Regions from separate parts of the Paraoerskovia marina genome, predicted to be linked through region 1. Evidence: predicted binding sites of a transcription regulator. Region 1 holds the regulator's gene; each other region holds the start of a gene.
The links. The regulator Rex, encoded in region 1, represses fermentation and respiration genes when NADH is low (regulators of the CRP and FNR family bind a similar motif). The targets are predictions, from matches to a motif close to CTTGTGAANNNNTTCACAAG.
Positions count from the first base shown of each region.

Region 2: the regulator Rex is predicted to act here: its motif matches at 3,139-3,158, upstream of pflB (formate C-acetyltransferase).
Region 3: the regulator Rex is predicted to act here: its motif matches at 2,782-2,801, upstream of adhE (bifunctional acetaldehyde-CoA/alcohol dehydrogenase).

Region 1 is NZ_LT629776.1:2,750,071-2,755,234, forward strand. It holds gene BLU20_RS12520 (histidine phosphatase family protein) at 1-390, opposite strand, end outside; gene BLU20_RS12525 (MarR family winged helix-turn-helix transcriptional regulator) at 418-894, opposite strand; gene BLU20_RS12530 (YceI family protein) at 1,069-1,617, shown strand; gene BLU20_RS12535 (redox-sensing transcriptional repressor Rex) at 1,693-2,361, opposite strand; gene BLU20_RS12540 (glutaredoxin family protein) at 2,358-2,648, opposite strand; gene BLU20_RS12545 (HAD family hydrolase) at 2,708-3,556, shown strand; gene BLU20_RS12550 (30S ribosomal protein bS22) at 3,637-3,735, opposite strand; gene BLU20_RS12555 (acetoin utilization protein AcuC) at 3,866-5,101, opposite strand.
Region 2 is NZ_LT629776.1:1,772,122-1,777,285, reverse strand. It holds gene pflA (pyruvate formate-lyase-activating protein) at 1-810, opposite strand, end outside; gene pflB (formate C-acetyltransferase) at 812-3,088, opposite strand; gene dxs (1-deoxy-D-xylulose-5-phosphate synthase) at 3,212-5,107, opposite strand.
Region 3 is NZ_LT629776.1:1,419,143-1,424,306, forward strand. It holds gene BLU20_RS06370 (uroporphyrinogen decarboxylase/cobalamine-independent methonine synthase family protein) at 1-608, shown strand, start outside; gene BLU20_RS06375 (prolyl oligopeptidase family serine peptidase) at 635-2,716, opposite strand; gene adhE (bifunctional acetaldehyde-CoA/alcohol dehydrogenase) at 2,873-5,164, shown strand, end outside.

The DNA.
Region 1 (5,164 bases):
CACCTGATCCTTGTACGGCTCGCCCCACGACGGCCGCATCGGGTTCCACAGGTAGCGCCAGTGCTCCGGGTGCTTCAGGGAGCCGTCCCCGACGCCGAACGTCATGCCCTCGAAGTGGTTGCCCGCCTCGATGAGGCGCTCGTCGGTGCCGAGCTCGAGCCCGAGCGCCCCGGCGATCGGCGTCGCGGTCTGCTGCGCGCGCTGCAGCGGCGAGGCGATCACCGCGGTGATGTCGCGGCCCGCCTCGGGGTCAGCAAGGTGTGAGGCGACGCGCCGTGCCATCTCGTGCCCACGCTCCGAGAGATGGTAGCCGGGGATACGGCCGTAGAGGATTCCGTCTGGGTTGTGCACCTCGCCGTGACGCATGAGGTGGACCGTCGTGGTGACCATGCGCCCAGTCTCCCAGACGGCGGCCCGCTACTCGTCCTCGCGGCACGCCCGGGCGATGGAGGCCATCGCCCGGCCGAGGCTCTCGAGCTCGGCGTCGTCGAGGGCGTCGACCATGTACCGACGGACCCCCTCGACGTGGATCGGGGCCTCCTGCTCGAGGGTCTCGAACCCGTTGGGTGTCAGCGTGCATTCGATCCCACGACGGTCGCCCTCCGCCTCGGAGCGGGCGACGAATCCCTTCGCCTCGAGCCGCCGCACCGTGTGCGTGACCCGGCTGCGCGAGTACGCGAGCCCGTCGGCCAGGCGCGACATCCGCATCGAGTGTCCCGGGGACTCCGAGAGGCGGACGAGGACCTCGTACTCGCTGAGGGAGACGCTCAGGTGCTCGTCGTGCCACCGGGCCAGGGCCTCGCTCAGCCGCGAGGCACCCTCGATGTAGCGGCGCCACTGGACCTGCTGGTCCGCATCGAGCCAGCGCGGCTCACCCGTCGTCTCTTCAGGCATCCCTGCTCCCCCTTGGTCGGAACACATTTTCTATCAGGCTACGAACACTTGCGCCCGGGCCGTCCACAGCCTCGAGGCGATCTGTCTCGCGACCGCGGGAATAGACCGTGACTTCCTCGGGTTCCCACGGTACGCTTTGATTGAACATTCAACTACTTCTCGAAGGAGCACCCCATGACCGCACTGCCCACCGGCCTCACCGCCGGCACCCACGCCATCGACGCCTCGCACTCGCAGGCCGCGTTCGTCGTCCGCCACGCCGGGATCTCCAAGGTCCGCGGAAGCATCGCGATCAGCGCCGGCACCATCACGGTCGGCGAGGACCTGGAGTCGTCGAGCGTGACCGCGACGCTCGACGCCGCGTCGGTCAGCACCGGCGACGAGGGCCGCGACGGGCACCTGCGCTCGGCCGACTTCTGGGACGCCGAGTCGAACCCGACCTGGACGTTCACCTCGACCTCCGTCCGCGCCGACGGGGACGACTACGTCATCGAGGGCGACCTGACGATCAACGGCACGACGCGGCCCGTCACCCTCGAGACCGAGTTCTCCGGTGCCGCGACCGACCCGTTCGGCAACCCCCGTGTGGGCTTCGAGGCCTCGACCAAGATCTCGCGCAAGGACTTCGGGCTGACCTGGAACGCACCGCTCGAGGCCGGCGGCGTGCTCATCGGCGACAAGATCACGATCACGCTCGACGTCTCGGCGATCACCGCCTCCTGAGGACGGTCGCCCGCCCGGGCGACCACCCCGGTCATGGCCTGACGGCCACGGTTCCGCTCTCCTGCGGACCGGCCGTCAGGCCATTCCCATCTCACGGGCCTGCTTGTGGAACGCAAGGATCTGCAGCTCGGAACCCACGTCGACCGCCTGCACGTCGACGTCGTCGGGCACCTGGAGCGAGATCGGGGCGAAGGAGAGGATCCCGCGGACGCCGGCCTGGACGATCGCGTCCACCGCGTCCTGCGCCGACCGCGCCGGGGTCGCCACGATCGCGAACGACACCCGCTCGCGCTCGACCACGGCATCGATGTCGGCCATCGCCTCGACGACGATCCCGCGGACGTCCTTGCCGATCACCCCGTCGTTGTTGTCGAGCAGGGCCACGACCTTGAAGCCGCGCGAGTCGTACCCGCGGTAGTCCGCGAGCGCCTGGCCCAGGTTTCCCATCCCGACGATCATCACGCGGTGCTCGGTGGCGAGACCGAGCACCCGGTTCATCGACTCCGCGAGCGCCTCGACGTTGTACCCCACCCCGCGGGTGCCGAAGGAGCCGAGGAAGGACAGGTCCTTGCGCAGCTGTGCCGAGCTCACGCCGGACAGCTCGGCGAGGCCGGAGGACGACGACGTCCCGACCCCGCGCTCGATCAGCAGGTGCAGAGCACGCAGGTAGGTCGGCAGGCGCGCGACGGTCGCCGCGGGAACCTGGTTCCCGGTGGGGTCGGCGTTCTTTCCGGTGGGGCTCACTGCGTCACTCCTCGACGATCATCGGTTCCGCCCGGCTGTCCGCGACGCAGGGCCTTCTCCAGTCGAACGGGGTCCACGGTGTAGACGGCTCGACGAACACCGTCCACGGTGACCACCGGCACGAACTCCCCGTGCTCGTCGGCGAGCGCAGGGTCCGTGTCCACGTCGGTCTCGACCCACCGGGTGTCAGTCCGCGCGCACACGTCGGCGACGACGTCGCGCGCGACCTCGCAGAGATGACACCCGTCTCGCCCGTAGAGGACGACCCGGGCAGCATTCTCCGTCACCTTCCCAGGATAGTCGCCTGTTCGACGACCGAGTGCTCTACGCCACTAGAGTGGGGACCATGCCGCACGACGTTGGACCGGAGGACCCCGATCCCCTCGACCAGAACCCCACCGCCGACGACGACGGGGCGAACGACGGCGTCGTGGCCGCGTTCTTCGACATCGACAACACGATCATCCGGGGGGCGTCGGCCGCACACCTCGCGCATGCCCTGTACCGCAGGGAGTTCTTCGGCATCCGCGACCTGCTGCGCCTGGTGGTCCACAACGCGCGGTACCTGACGTTCGGCGAGAACAAGAAGCAGATCGACACGGTCCGCTCGCACGCGCTGTCGATCGTCGCGGGGCACACGGTCTCCGAGATCGTCGCGATCGGCGAGGAGGTCTACGACCAGGTCCTGGAGCTGCGGATCTACCCGGGCACCCAACGTCTGCTCAACGAGCACATCGAGGCCGGGCACGAGGTCTGGCTGGTCTCGGCGACGCCCGCGGAGATCGGCACGCTGATCAGCCGCCGCCTCGGCGGGACCGGCGCTCTCGGGTCGGTCGCCGAGACGGTCGACGGCGTCTACACGGGCCGCATGGTCGGCGACATGATGCACGGCAAGGCCAAGGCCGCCGGCGTGCGGGCACTGGCCGAGCAGCGGGGTATCGACCTCGCGGCCTCGTCCGCCTACGGCGACTCGCTCAACGACGTCTCGATGATGGAGACCGTCGGCAACCCGTGCGCGATCAACCCGGACGCACGCCTGCGCCGGCACGCGGCCCGGGTCGGCTGGCCCGTCCGCGAGTTCCGCGGCCGCCGCAACCGTGCCGCGCGTCGCGGTGCCGCGACGCTGAGCTGGGCCGGTGCCGTCTGGGCGGCGGCGCTCGTGGCCCGGTCGATCAAGCGCACCGTCCAGCGCTGAGGCGCCGACCGGCAAAGAACCCCCGAGACGGCGACGAGCCCGGTCCCTGACGGGGCCGGGCTCGATGCGTGCAGCGAGTGCTACTTCTTGTTGCGGCGCTGGTGGCGCGTCTTACGAAGCAACTTGCGGTGCTTCTTCTTCGCCATGCGCTTACGGCGCTTCTTGATGACGGAGCCCATAGGTTCCTCGCAATACTCGTCGGCGTTCGGTCGGATGTTGACCGGGTTCGTGGATCCCGGTCACGCATGCGCGACCGATTGAAGTCCACCAGCCATCCTACTCTCTGCAGTGGCACCCCGGAAATCCACGTCAGAACGGGTCGTGGATCCCCAGCAGAGGGAACGCGGCCTTGCGGGTCGCCTGGATGGCCCGGTCGATCCCGAGGTCGGGGTCGAACCCGTCGTCCCAGGCCGCGTACTCGACGTCCGCGGCCTCGAAGACCTCGGGCGGTTCGAGCTCGGCAAGGTCGCGGACCCGCTCGCGCCAGGCGTCCGGGACGGGGGTCCCGTCGGGAATCGGCCGGTGCGCCGCGATCCCCAGCACGTGCGCCCACGCGAACGGCACGACCTCGACGACCGCGTACCCGCCGCCGCCCAGCGCGACCCAGCGGCCGTCGCAGAGCTCGTGCGTCAGGTCGTGGATCCACCGAGCCGCCTGCGCCTGGGCGCGCACCGAGACGCGCATGTCCGAGAGGGGGTCGAGCGAGTGGGAGTCGCAGCCGTGCTGGCTCACCACCGCCTGCGGCTCGAAGGCGCGCAGCACCTCCGGCACGACGGCGTCGACGGCCCGGAGCCACTCCGCCCCGGTGGTGCGCGACGGAAGCGCGATGTTCACCGCACTGCCGGGCGCCTGCGGCCCGCCCGTGTCCGTGGCGAACCCGGTGCCCGGGAAGAGCGTCGCGGGGCTCTGGTGCACCGAGACGGTCAGGACGCGCGGGTCGTTCCAGAACGCCGTCTCGACCCCGTCGCCGTGATGGGCGTCCAGGTCGACGTACGCCACACGCTCCGCTCCGTCGTCGAGCAGCCGACGGATCGCGGCGACGGCGTCGTTGTAGACGCAGAACCCGGACGCCGCCCCGGGCATCGCGTGGTGCATGCCTCCGGCGACGTTCACGGCGTGCTGGGTACGGCCCGACCAGACCGCACCCGCCGCGTCCCAGGACGCGCCGAAGATCCGGGCCGCGGCGACGTGGATGTCGGGGAAGACCGGGTCGTCGACCGTCCCGAGCCCGACGGAGAGGTCCGGCTCCTCGCCCGCGGCGGCGGCCCTGACGGCCTGGATGTACGCGACGTCGTGCACGCGCGCGATCGTCGCGTCGTCGGCCGAGACCGGCTCGACGACGTCGACGCCGTCCGCCTCGGTGATGCCGAGCGAGCGGACGAGGTCGACGGTGAGGTCGAGACGCGTCGGTGCCATCGGGTGGCCGGGACCGAAGTCGTACTGCAGGAAGTCGGGGCTCCAGAGCACCTGTACCTGGCTGCCGCCCGAGGCGCTGCCCGGTGCTCCAGCCTGGACAGGGGGGTGTGAGGACGTCGACGAAGCCATGCCCTCACGGTAACGCCGATGCACCGCCGTCCACCGTGGTGGTCGCCACGTGGGCGTCCTGAC
Region 2 (5,164 bases), 980 kb from region 1:
GGGGGTCGGCGGCTCGGTGTCACCGAGCTCGTACGTCCGGCCGAGCTCGGCCCACTTGTCGCGGGCCATCTGGTGGAACGGCAGCACCTCGACGCGCTCGACGGTCCCGGGGCGCACCGCCTCGATCGCGGCGGCGTGCCCGGCCACGAGCTCGACGTTGCGTGGGTCGTCGGTAAGTCCCGGCACGAGCACGAACCGGACCCAGACCTTCTTGCCGAGCTCTGCGAGACGTCGACCGAAGGCGATCGTCGGAGCCAACGACCGGCTCGTCACGCGCTGGTAGGTCTCCTCGTCGCCCGCCTTGATGTCGAGGAGAACCAGGTCGACGTCGTCGAGCATCTCGTCCGAGGCGTTGGCGCCCAGGAATCCCGACGTGTCGATGCACGTGTGGACGCCCATCTCCTTGGCGCCGCGCAGAATCCGGCCGGCGAACGCCGGCTGCATGAGGACCTCGCCGCCCGAGAGCGTGATGCCGCCGTTCGTCGCGGAGAAGACGCCGCGGTACCGCTTGATCCGTGCCAGCACCTCGTCGGCGAGGACGGGGTCGCCGTCCTTCATCGCGAAGGTATCGGGGTTGTGGCAGTACAGGCAGCGCAGGGGGCAGCCGGACAGGAACATCGTCATCCGGGTCCCCGGGCCGTCCACCGCCGTGACGAGCTCCCACGAGTGCATCGACCCGAGCTCGCCGGTCCGCATCAGTGCGAACTTCTCTGCACGCGGAACCTCTGAGGTGGACAGCCCCCGAAGCCCCGCACCCGCACGACGGCGGGTGGGGGCCTCGAGGTCGGTCGTCTCGACCTGGCAGGTCATGTCAGACGGTGCCGTGGAAGGTCCGCGAGAGCACGTCGAGCTGCTGCTCGCGGGTGAGGCGGACGAAGTTCACGGCGTACCCGGAGACACGGATCGTGAGCTGCGGGTACTTCTCGGGGTGTGCCATGGCGTCCTCGAGCGTCTCGCGCACCAGCACGTTGACGTTCATGTGGTAGCCACCGCCGCCGAACGAGGCGTCGAGCAGGCCGGAGAGGTTCGTGATCTGCTCCTCGCGCGTCCGGCCGAGCCCGGCGGGCACGATCGTGTTCGTGAGCGAGATCCCGTCCTGGGACTCCTCGTACGGCAGCTTGGCCACCGACAGCGCCGAGGCGAGCATGCCGTGCGTGTCACGGCCGTTCATCGGGTTGGCCCCCGGGGAGAACGGCTCGCCGGCCCGACGGCCGTCGGGCGTGTTGCCCGTCGCCTTGCCGTACACGACGTTCGAGGTGATCGTCAGCACGGACTGCGTGGGCACCGCGTCGCGGTACATCGTGTGCCGACGGATTTTCTCCATGAACGACTCGACGAGCTCGACGGCGATCGAGTCGGCGCGGTCGTCGTCGTTGCCGTAGGCGGGGTAGTCACCCTCGGTGACGTAGTCGACGACGACGCCGCGGTCGTCGAAGACCGGGGTGACGCTCGCGTACCGGATCGCGGAGAGCGAGTCGGCCGCGACGGAGAGTCCGGCGATCCCGCAGGCCATGGTGCGCAGCACGTCCTTGTCGTGCAGCGCCATCTCGAGTCGCTCGTACGCGTACTTGTCGTGCGACCAGTGGATGCAGTTGAGCGCCTCGACATAGGTCTCCGCGAGCCAGTCCATCGTCTTGTCGAAGCGCGCACGGACGTCGTCGTAGTCCAGCGGCTGCCCCTCGGGGACGGGCGCGACGGTCGGCGAGACCTGCTTGCCCGACACCTCGTCGCGACCACCGTTGATGGCGTAGAGGAGCGTCTTGGCCAGGTTGACCCGCGCCCCGAAGAACTGCATCTGCTTGCCGACGGCCATCGGTGACACGCAGCACGCGATCGCCGCGTCGTCGCCCCAGGCCGCACGGATCTCGTCGTCCGACTCGTACTGGACGGCGGAGGTGTCGATCGAGACCTGCGAGCAGAAGTCCTTGAATCCCTGCGGCAGCTTGTCCGTCCAGAAGACGGTCATGTTCGGCTCGGGTGCCGGGCCCAGGTTGTAGAGGGTCTGGAGCATCCGGAAGGAGTTCTTGGTGACGAGCGGGCGCCCGTCCTCCCCCATGCCGCCGATCGTCTCGGTGACCCACGTCGGGTCGCCGGAGAACAGCGCGTCGTACTCGGGGGTGCGCAGGAACCGGACGATGCGCAGCTTGATCACGAAGTCGTCCATGATCTCCTGGGCCTGCTCCTCGGTGAGGACGCCGGCCGCGAGGTCGCGCTCGATGTACACGTCGAGGAAGGTCGAGGTGCGCCCGAGCGACATCGCGGCGCCGTTCTGCTCCTTGACCGCGGCGAGGAAGCCGAAGTAGAGCCACTGCACGGCCTCACGGGCGGTGGTCGCCGGGCCCGAGATGTCGTAGCCGTACGAGGCCGCCATCTCCTTGAGCTCGCCGAGCGCACGGATCTGCTCCGAGTGCTCCTCGCGCTCGCGGGCGATCTTCTCGCTGAACGGCTGGGTCTCGAGCGTGAGCTTGTCGACCTTCTTCGCGGCGACCAGCTGGTCGACCCCGTAGAGCGCGACGCGGCGGTAGTCACCGATGATCCGGCCACGGCCGTAGGCGTCGGGCAGCCCCGTGATGATGTGCGAGCTGCGTGCGGCGCGGACGTTCGGCGGGTAGACATCGAAGACACCCTGGTTGTGCGTCTTGCGGTACTCGGTGAAGACCTTCTTGAGGTTCTGGTCCACCGGGTAGCCGTAGGTGTTGAGCGCGCCCTCGACCATGCGCCATCCGCCGTTCGGCATGATGGCGCGCTTCAGGGGGGCGTCGGTCTGCAGGCCGACGATGAGCTCCGCGGCCTCGTTGATGTAGCCGGGCTCGTGCGCGGTGATGCCGGCGGGCACGTCGTAGGAGACGTCGTAGACGCCCTTCTCGCGCTCGGCCGGGAACATCGCGCTCAGCTGGTCCCAGATACCCGTGGTCCGGGCGGTGGCGCCGGCGAGGAAGGTCCCGTCGCCCTCGTAGGGCGTGTAGTTCTCCTGGATGAAGTTCCTGACGTCGACCTGGTCGCACCAGGGGCCCGGAGTGAATCCGGCCCAGGCAGCGACAGGTGCGTCGTCACCGGTGGTCTGCGCAGCCTGCGAAACGCTCGTCATTCGTGTCTCCTCCGTGCGGCGAGGACGGTCCGTCGTCGCCCCTTTAGGATATCGTGAATGTATTCACAAGGCGCGTCAAGATTCCGTGATGTCGGAGATAGACGCGGATCACACCGCGCGGCGTCAGGCTCGGCCGAGCGCGCCGAGGACGTCGCGCACCACGTCACCGGCCGTCATCCGCTGTGCGTCGAGGATCTCCGACCGCTCCGCGGTGTCGAGGAACTCGTGTCCGATGCCGGCATGGACGAACCTCGAGCCCGCCCCGGCCTCCGCCGACCTCTGGGCGATCGCCGCACCCACCCCGCCGTCGACGAGCCCGTCCTCGACGGTGACGACGACGTCGTGCTCCGGGACGAGCTTGACCACGGCGGGCGGCACCGGCAGCACCCACGTCGGGGCGACGACCGTCGCGGCAACGCCGTGCAGAGCCAGGGACGAGGCCGCGTCGAGGGCGACGGGCACCATCGAGCCCACGCCCACGACGAGCACGCGCGGCGCGTCCGGGTCGCCCGTGTGCCGTGCGAGCACGTCGACGCCGTCGATCGTGTCGACCGCCTCGATCGGCGCGGGGATCGCACCCTTGGGGTAGCGGACCACGGTCGGTGCGTCGTCGACGTCCACGGCCTCGCGGAGCGCCGTGCGCAGGGTCTTCTCGTCCCGGGGCGCGGCGAGACGCAGACCGGGGACGATGCGGAGCATCGCCATGTCCCACATGCCGTTGTGGCTCGCCCCGTCCGACCCGGTCACTCCGGCGCGGTCCAGGACGAACGTCACACCCGCCCGGTGAAGGGCAACGTCAAGCAAAACCTGATCAAAGGCTCGGTTAAGAAATGTCGCGTACACGGCAACGACCGGGTGGAGGCCGGCGAAGGCCATTCCCGCCGCGGAGGTAGCCGCGTGCTGCTCGGCGATCCCGACGTCGAACGTGCGGTCGGGGAACTCCTGGGCGAACGGAGCCAGGCCCACGGGGTGCAGCATCGCCGCAGTGATCGCGACGACGTCCTTGCGGTCGCGCCCGATCTCGACGATCTCGTCGGCGAAGACCGACGTCCACCCGAACCGCGACGGTGCCACGGGCAGCCCGGTCTCCGGGTGGATCTTGCCGACCGCGTGGAACCGGTCCGCGACGTCCTGCTCCGCCGGGCTGTACCCGCGGCCCTTCTCGGTGATCGCGTGGACGATCACCGGCTCACCGAACGCGCGTGCGGCGCGCAGCGCGCGCTCCATCGCCTCGACGTCGTGCCCGTCGACAGGACCGATGTACTTCATCCCGAGGTCCTCGAACATGCCCTGCGGGGCGACGACGTCCTTGAGGCCCTTCTTGAGCCCGTGCAGCCAGTCGTAGGCGAAGCGGCCGGGCGCGCCGCCACGGGTCAGGGCACGCTTGCCCCACCCGAGGAAGGCCTCGTACCCCTGGGTGACCCTCAGGGTGTCCAGGTGGTGCGCGAGGCCGCCGATCGTGGGCGAGTAGGAGCGGCCGTTGTCGTTGACCACCACGACCAGCCTGCGGTCCTGCGACTCCGCGATGTTGTTCAGCGCCTCCCAGGCCATGCCGCCCGTCAGCGCGCCGTCGCCGATGACGGCGACGACATGGCGGTCCGTCAGACCACGCACGACGTTGGCCTTGGCGATCCCGTCGGCCCAGCTCAGCGCGGTCGACGCGTGAGAGTTCTCGACGACGTCGTGCGCGGACTCCGCCCGGCTCGGGTAGCCCGACAGCCCGTCCTTGGACCGCAGCTCGGAGAAGTCCTGACGCCCCGTCAACAGCTTGTGCACGTAGGACTGGTGGCCCGTGTCGAAGACGAAGGTGTCGGTCGGCGAGCGGAAGACACGGTGCATCGCGACCGTCATCTCGACGACGCCGAGGTTGGGCCCCAGGTGTCCCCCGGTCCGTGAGACCGAGTCGACGAGGAAGTCCCGGATCTCCTGGGACAGCCGGACGGTCTGGGCGCTCGAGAGGCGTCGTACGTCCTCCGGCGACGTGATGCCGGCCAGCAGTGGCCCGCGACTTGACGACATGGGTGCTCCGTTCTCCATAGCCGGACCACCATAGGCGGTCGACCGGCCCGATGGTGA
Region 3 (5,164 bases), 1.3 Mb from region 1:
GTTCCCTGGCCGTCGGGCTGGGCGACCACGTCGCCGACGTCAGACGACTGGTGCCCGGCGCGGACGTCGTCGTGCACCTGGACGAGCCGCTCCTGGCCCAGGTGGGTGCCGGGGTCCTCCCGACCTTCAGCGGGTACTCCCGGATCCGCGCCGTACCCGGCCCGGAGGTCGTGGAGGGCCTGCGCACGGTGGTCGACGCGGTCCATGCGGCGGGGGCACGCGTCGTCGTGCACGGTGGGGCCTCCTGGAGCGTGGTCGGGCCGATCGTCCTCGCCGGTGCCGACGCGCTCGGCCTGGACCTCGTGCCGGGCCGTTGGGACGAGCGGCTCTGGGAGCAGGTCGCGACCGCCGCCGAGCGTGGGGTGGCGCTGTGGGCGGCACTGCCTCCCGCGCAGGTCTCCCAGTGCTCCGGGCCGGACGTCGTCGCGCTCGCCGACGCGGTGGCGGTGCCGTGGCGGCGGGTCGGGCTCCCGGTCGTGGGGCTCGACGGCGTCACGCTCGTCGAGTCGGGCGACGTGGTCGCCCGCGGGTCCCTCGACCAGGCCCGTGCCGTCACGGGGAACCTCGGCCGGGCGGCGGCCGTCCTCGCGGAGCGCGCCTCCGCCTGAGCCGGACGGTCCGTCGGGCTGGAGCTCTAGTCGTCCGTCGCGGCGAGGTGGTCCCACAGGTACTCGTACTGGACGGCGGCCATGAACGCGGCCTGGCTGTTGTCGGCGGCGCCGCCGTGACCGCCCTCGACGTTCTCGTAGTAGGTGACGTCCTTGCCGGCGTCGAGCATCATCGCGGCCATCTTGCGTGCGTGCGCGGGGTGGACGCGGTCGTCCTTCGTCGACGTCGTGAACAGGACCGGGGGGTAGGTCCGGTCCCGGTCGAACCGGTGGTAGGGCGAGAAGTCCTGCAGGAACTCCCAGTCCGCCGGGACGTCGGGGTCGCCGTACTCGGCGATCCAGGACGCGCCGGCGAGCAGGTGCGAGTACCGCTTCATGTCGAGCAGCGGGACGGCGATCGCGAGCGCGCCGAAGAGGTCGGGGTGGCGCGTGAGCATGTTGCCGACCAGGAGGCCGCCGTTGGACCCGCCCCGGGCGCCGAGGTGCGGTGCGCTCGTGATCCGACGGGCTGCGAGATCGCGCGCGACGGCCGCGAAGTCGTCGAACGCGCGGTGCCTGTTCTCGCGCAGCGCCGCCTGGTGCCAGCCGGGCCCGTACTCGCCGCCACCGCGGATGTTGGCGACGACGTGGACGCCGCCGCGCGAGAGCCAGGCCCGACCGACGGTCCCCGAGTACGCAGGCAGCTGGGAGATCTCGAAGCCGCCGTACCCGGAGAGGAGCGTGGGCGCGGTGCCGTCGAGCACGAGGTCTCTCGGACGGACGACGAAGTAGGGCACGCGGGTGCCGTCGTCCGACGTCGCGAAGTGCTGCTCGCTGAGGAGCCCGTCGGTCTCGAAGTAGGCCGGGCTCTGCTTGAGCGGTTCGGGAGCGGAGGCGCCGCCGGGTCCGACGGCGGCCGTCGCCAGGGTCGAGGGCGTGAGGAAGTCGGTGGTGACGAGCCAGACGTCGTCGCTCTCCTCGCGGTCCACCGCCCGGGCGGAGACCGTGCCGAGCGCGGGCAGGGCGTCGAACGGCGCGCGCGTCCACGGCGTGCCGGCGGCCGCGTCCGGCGGGGGCGGGGTCAGGACCTCCAGGCGGTCCTTGACGTCGTCGAGCGTCGTGAGGACGAGGTGGTGGCGCGTCCACGTCGCCCCGGCCAGCGACGTCGTCGGGCCCGGGGTGAACAGTGCGGTCAGCTCGCGACCGCCGTCGAGGAAGGTCTCGAGGTCGACGTCGAGCAGCGACCCTGCCGGGAACGTCCTGCCCCCGACGGTCCAGTCCTCGCGCAGGTCGATCACCAGCCACTCGCGGTGGAAGCCGACCTCGGCCGACGGGGGGACGTCGATCATGGTCAGGTCGCCGTCGCGCAGCAGGTAGGTCTCGGACGTGTAGAACGTGCGGGCCCGGTGGACGACGTCCCGTTCGAAGCCGGGCGTGCGGGAGTGTCCGGCACCCACCGAGAGGTCGTCCTCGTCGCCGGCGTAGACGAGCTCGGCCTCGGCGAACGGCGTGCCCCGCGTCCAGCGCACGACGGTCCGGGGGTAGCCGGACGTCGTCGTCGTGCCGGGTCCGCGGTCGGTGGCTGCGAAGACGTGGTCCTCGTCGATCCAGCCCAACGACCCCTTGGCCTGCTCGCGGACGAACCCGCCCTCGTCGGCCGGTACGAACCGGAGGTCGACGAGGTCGAACTCGCGGGTGACGTCGGCGTCGGACCCGCCGGGGGAGAGCGCGACCAGGGCGCGAGCGCAGTCGGGGCGCAGGATGCTCGCGCCGTGCCACACCCAGCTGGTGCCCTCCGCCTCGCTGAGCGCGTCGAGGTCGAGCACGGTCTCCCAGTCGGGGTGTTCCGTGCGGTACGAGTCCAGCGTGGTGCGGCGCCACAGTCCGCGGGGGTGGGCCGCGTCGCGCCAGAAGTTGTAGTAGAGGTCGCCGATCTTCGACACCCCAGGGATCTTGTCGTCCGAGTCGAGCACCTCGCGGACGGCGCGCTCCGTCTCGCGGAACCGCGACGTCGAGGCGACGTCCGTCGTCGTGACCCGGTTGCGCGCGGCGACCCAGTCGAGGGCCGCGGGCCCGTCCACCTCCTCGAGCCACGCGTAAGGGTCGGGGGACGAGGCGTCGAGGGGCATGGCACCACCCTATGTGGGGCGATGTGATCGACGTGACAGCCCGGAAGGGTGCCATTCTCGTGTCGCTCGTGAAAGTATTCACATAGCGAAGCGGCTGGCCCCACGAGCCGTTCGTCCGGACGGCGGGCCGCCGCCGCGTAGGAGGGGAACCGACAGATGGCCGCACGTAGCAAGACACCCGAGACCGTCGCCGGGACGGAGATCGACGTCCTCGTCGCGAACGGGCTCAAGGCGCTCGCCGACTACGGCTCGTTCACGCAGGAGCAGATCGACCACATCGTCACCAAGGCGTCGATCGCCGCACTGCACGAGCACGGGTCGCTCGCGCTCCAGGCCGTCGCCGAGACCCGGCGCGGAGTCTTCGAGGACAAGGCGACCAAGAACATCTTCGCCTGCGAGCACGTGCCCCACTCCATGGCGAACCTCAAGACCGTCGGCGTCATCGGCCGCGACGAGGTCAACGGCATCGTCGAGATCGCGGAGCCCGTCGGGGTCGTCGCGGGCATCACGCCGGTCACGAACCCCACCTCGACGGCGATCTTCAAGGCGCTGATCGCCCTCAAGACCCGGAACCCGATCGTCTTCGCCTTCCACCCGGCCGCCCAGGAGTGCTCGGTCGCCGCCGCGCGTGTCGTCCGCGACGCCGCCGTCGCCGCCGGAGCTCCGGTGGACTGCATCCAGTGGGTCGAGCACCCCTCGATCGACGCCACGGGCGCGCTGATGAACCACGACGGCGTCTCGCTCATCCTCGCGACCGGCGGCAACGCGATGGTCCGTGCCGCGTACTCGGCCGGCAAGCCGGCGCTCGGCGTCGGCGCGGGCAACGTCCCGGCCTGGGTCGAGCGGACCGCCGACGTCGGCCGGGCCGTGCACGACCTCGTGATCTCGAAGTCGTTCGACAACGGCATGGTCTGCGCCTCCGAGCAGGCCGCGATCCTGGACGACGCGATCTACGACGAGGCGATGGCCGGGTTCGCGCGCCTGCACGCCTACCGGACCACCGCCGCCGAGAAGGCGCTCCTCGAGAAGTTCATCTTCGGCGTCGAGGCCACCGGCTCCAACTGCGGCGACGCCAAGCTCAACGCGTCGGTCGTCGGGCAGTCCGCCGAGTGGATCGCCGCCCAGGCCGGGTTCTCCGTCCCCGAGGGGACGTCGCTGCTGCTGGCCGAGATCGACGGCGTCGGCCCGCAGGAGCCGCTGTCGCGCGAAAAGCTGGCGCCGGTGCTCGCGGTGCTGCGCTCGCACTCCCGCGAGGAGGGCATCACCCTGGCCGAGCAGATGGTCGAGTTCGACGGACTGGGTCACTCCGCGGCCATCCACACGAGCGACCAGGAGCTCGTCGAGGAGTTCGGCCACCGCGTCAAGGCCGTCCGCGTGCTGTGGAACCAGCCGTCGGCGCTCGGCGGCATCGGCGACATCTACAACGCCCTGATCCCGTCGCTGACGCTCGGCTGCGGCTCGTACGGACGCAACTCCGTCTCCAACAACGTCTCGGCGGTGAACCTCATCAACGTCAAGCGCGTCGCGCGCCGCAACAACAACATGCAGTGGTTCAAGGTCCCCGGCAAGACCTACTTCGAGCCGAACTCGATCAAGTACCTCTCGGACATGCGCGACGTCCACAAGGTCACGATCGTCACCGACGCGGTGATGACCCAGATCGGCGTCGTCGACAAGGTGCTCCGGCAGCTGGCCGCACGGTCCGAGAAGGTGTCGATCCAGATCATCGACGACATCGAGCCGGAGCCGACGGTCGGGACGGTCACCAAGGGCGCCGAGGCCATGCGCCACTTCCAGCCCGACACGATCGTGGCCGTCGGTGGCGGGTCGCCCATGGACGCCGCCAAGGTCATGTGGCTGCTCTACGAGCACCCCGAGATCGACTTCGCCGACACCCGCGAGAAGTTCTTCGACGTGCGCAAGCGCGCCTTCAAGTTCCCGCCGCTCGGCGACCGTGCCCAGCTCGTGTGCATCCCGACGTCGTCGGGCACCGGCTCCGAGGTGACGCCGTTCGCGGTGATCTCCGACCCGGCCACCGGCTTCAAGTACCCGCTGGCGGACTACGCGCTCACGCCGTCGGTGGCCATCATCGACCCCGTGCTGACGCAGACCATGCCGGCCAAGCTCGCCGCGGACTCCGGCTTCGACGCCCTGACGCACGCGACCGAGGCGTTCGTCTCCGTCTACGCCAACGACTTCACCGACGGCCTGTGCCTGCAGGCCATCAAGATGGTCTTCGAGCACATCGAGACGTCGGTGACGGTCGGCGGTGACGCCACGCTCGCCCGCGAGAAGATGCACAACGCCGCGACGATCGCCGGGATGGCGTTCGCCAACGCGATGCTCGGGATGGTGCACGCCATGGCGCACACCGTCGGGTCGACGTACAACCTCGTGCACGGGCGGACCAACGCCGTCCTTCTGCCGCACGTGATCCGCTACAACGGC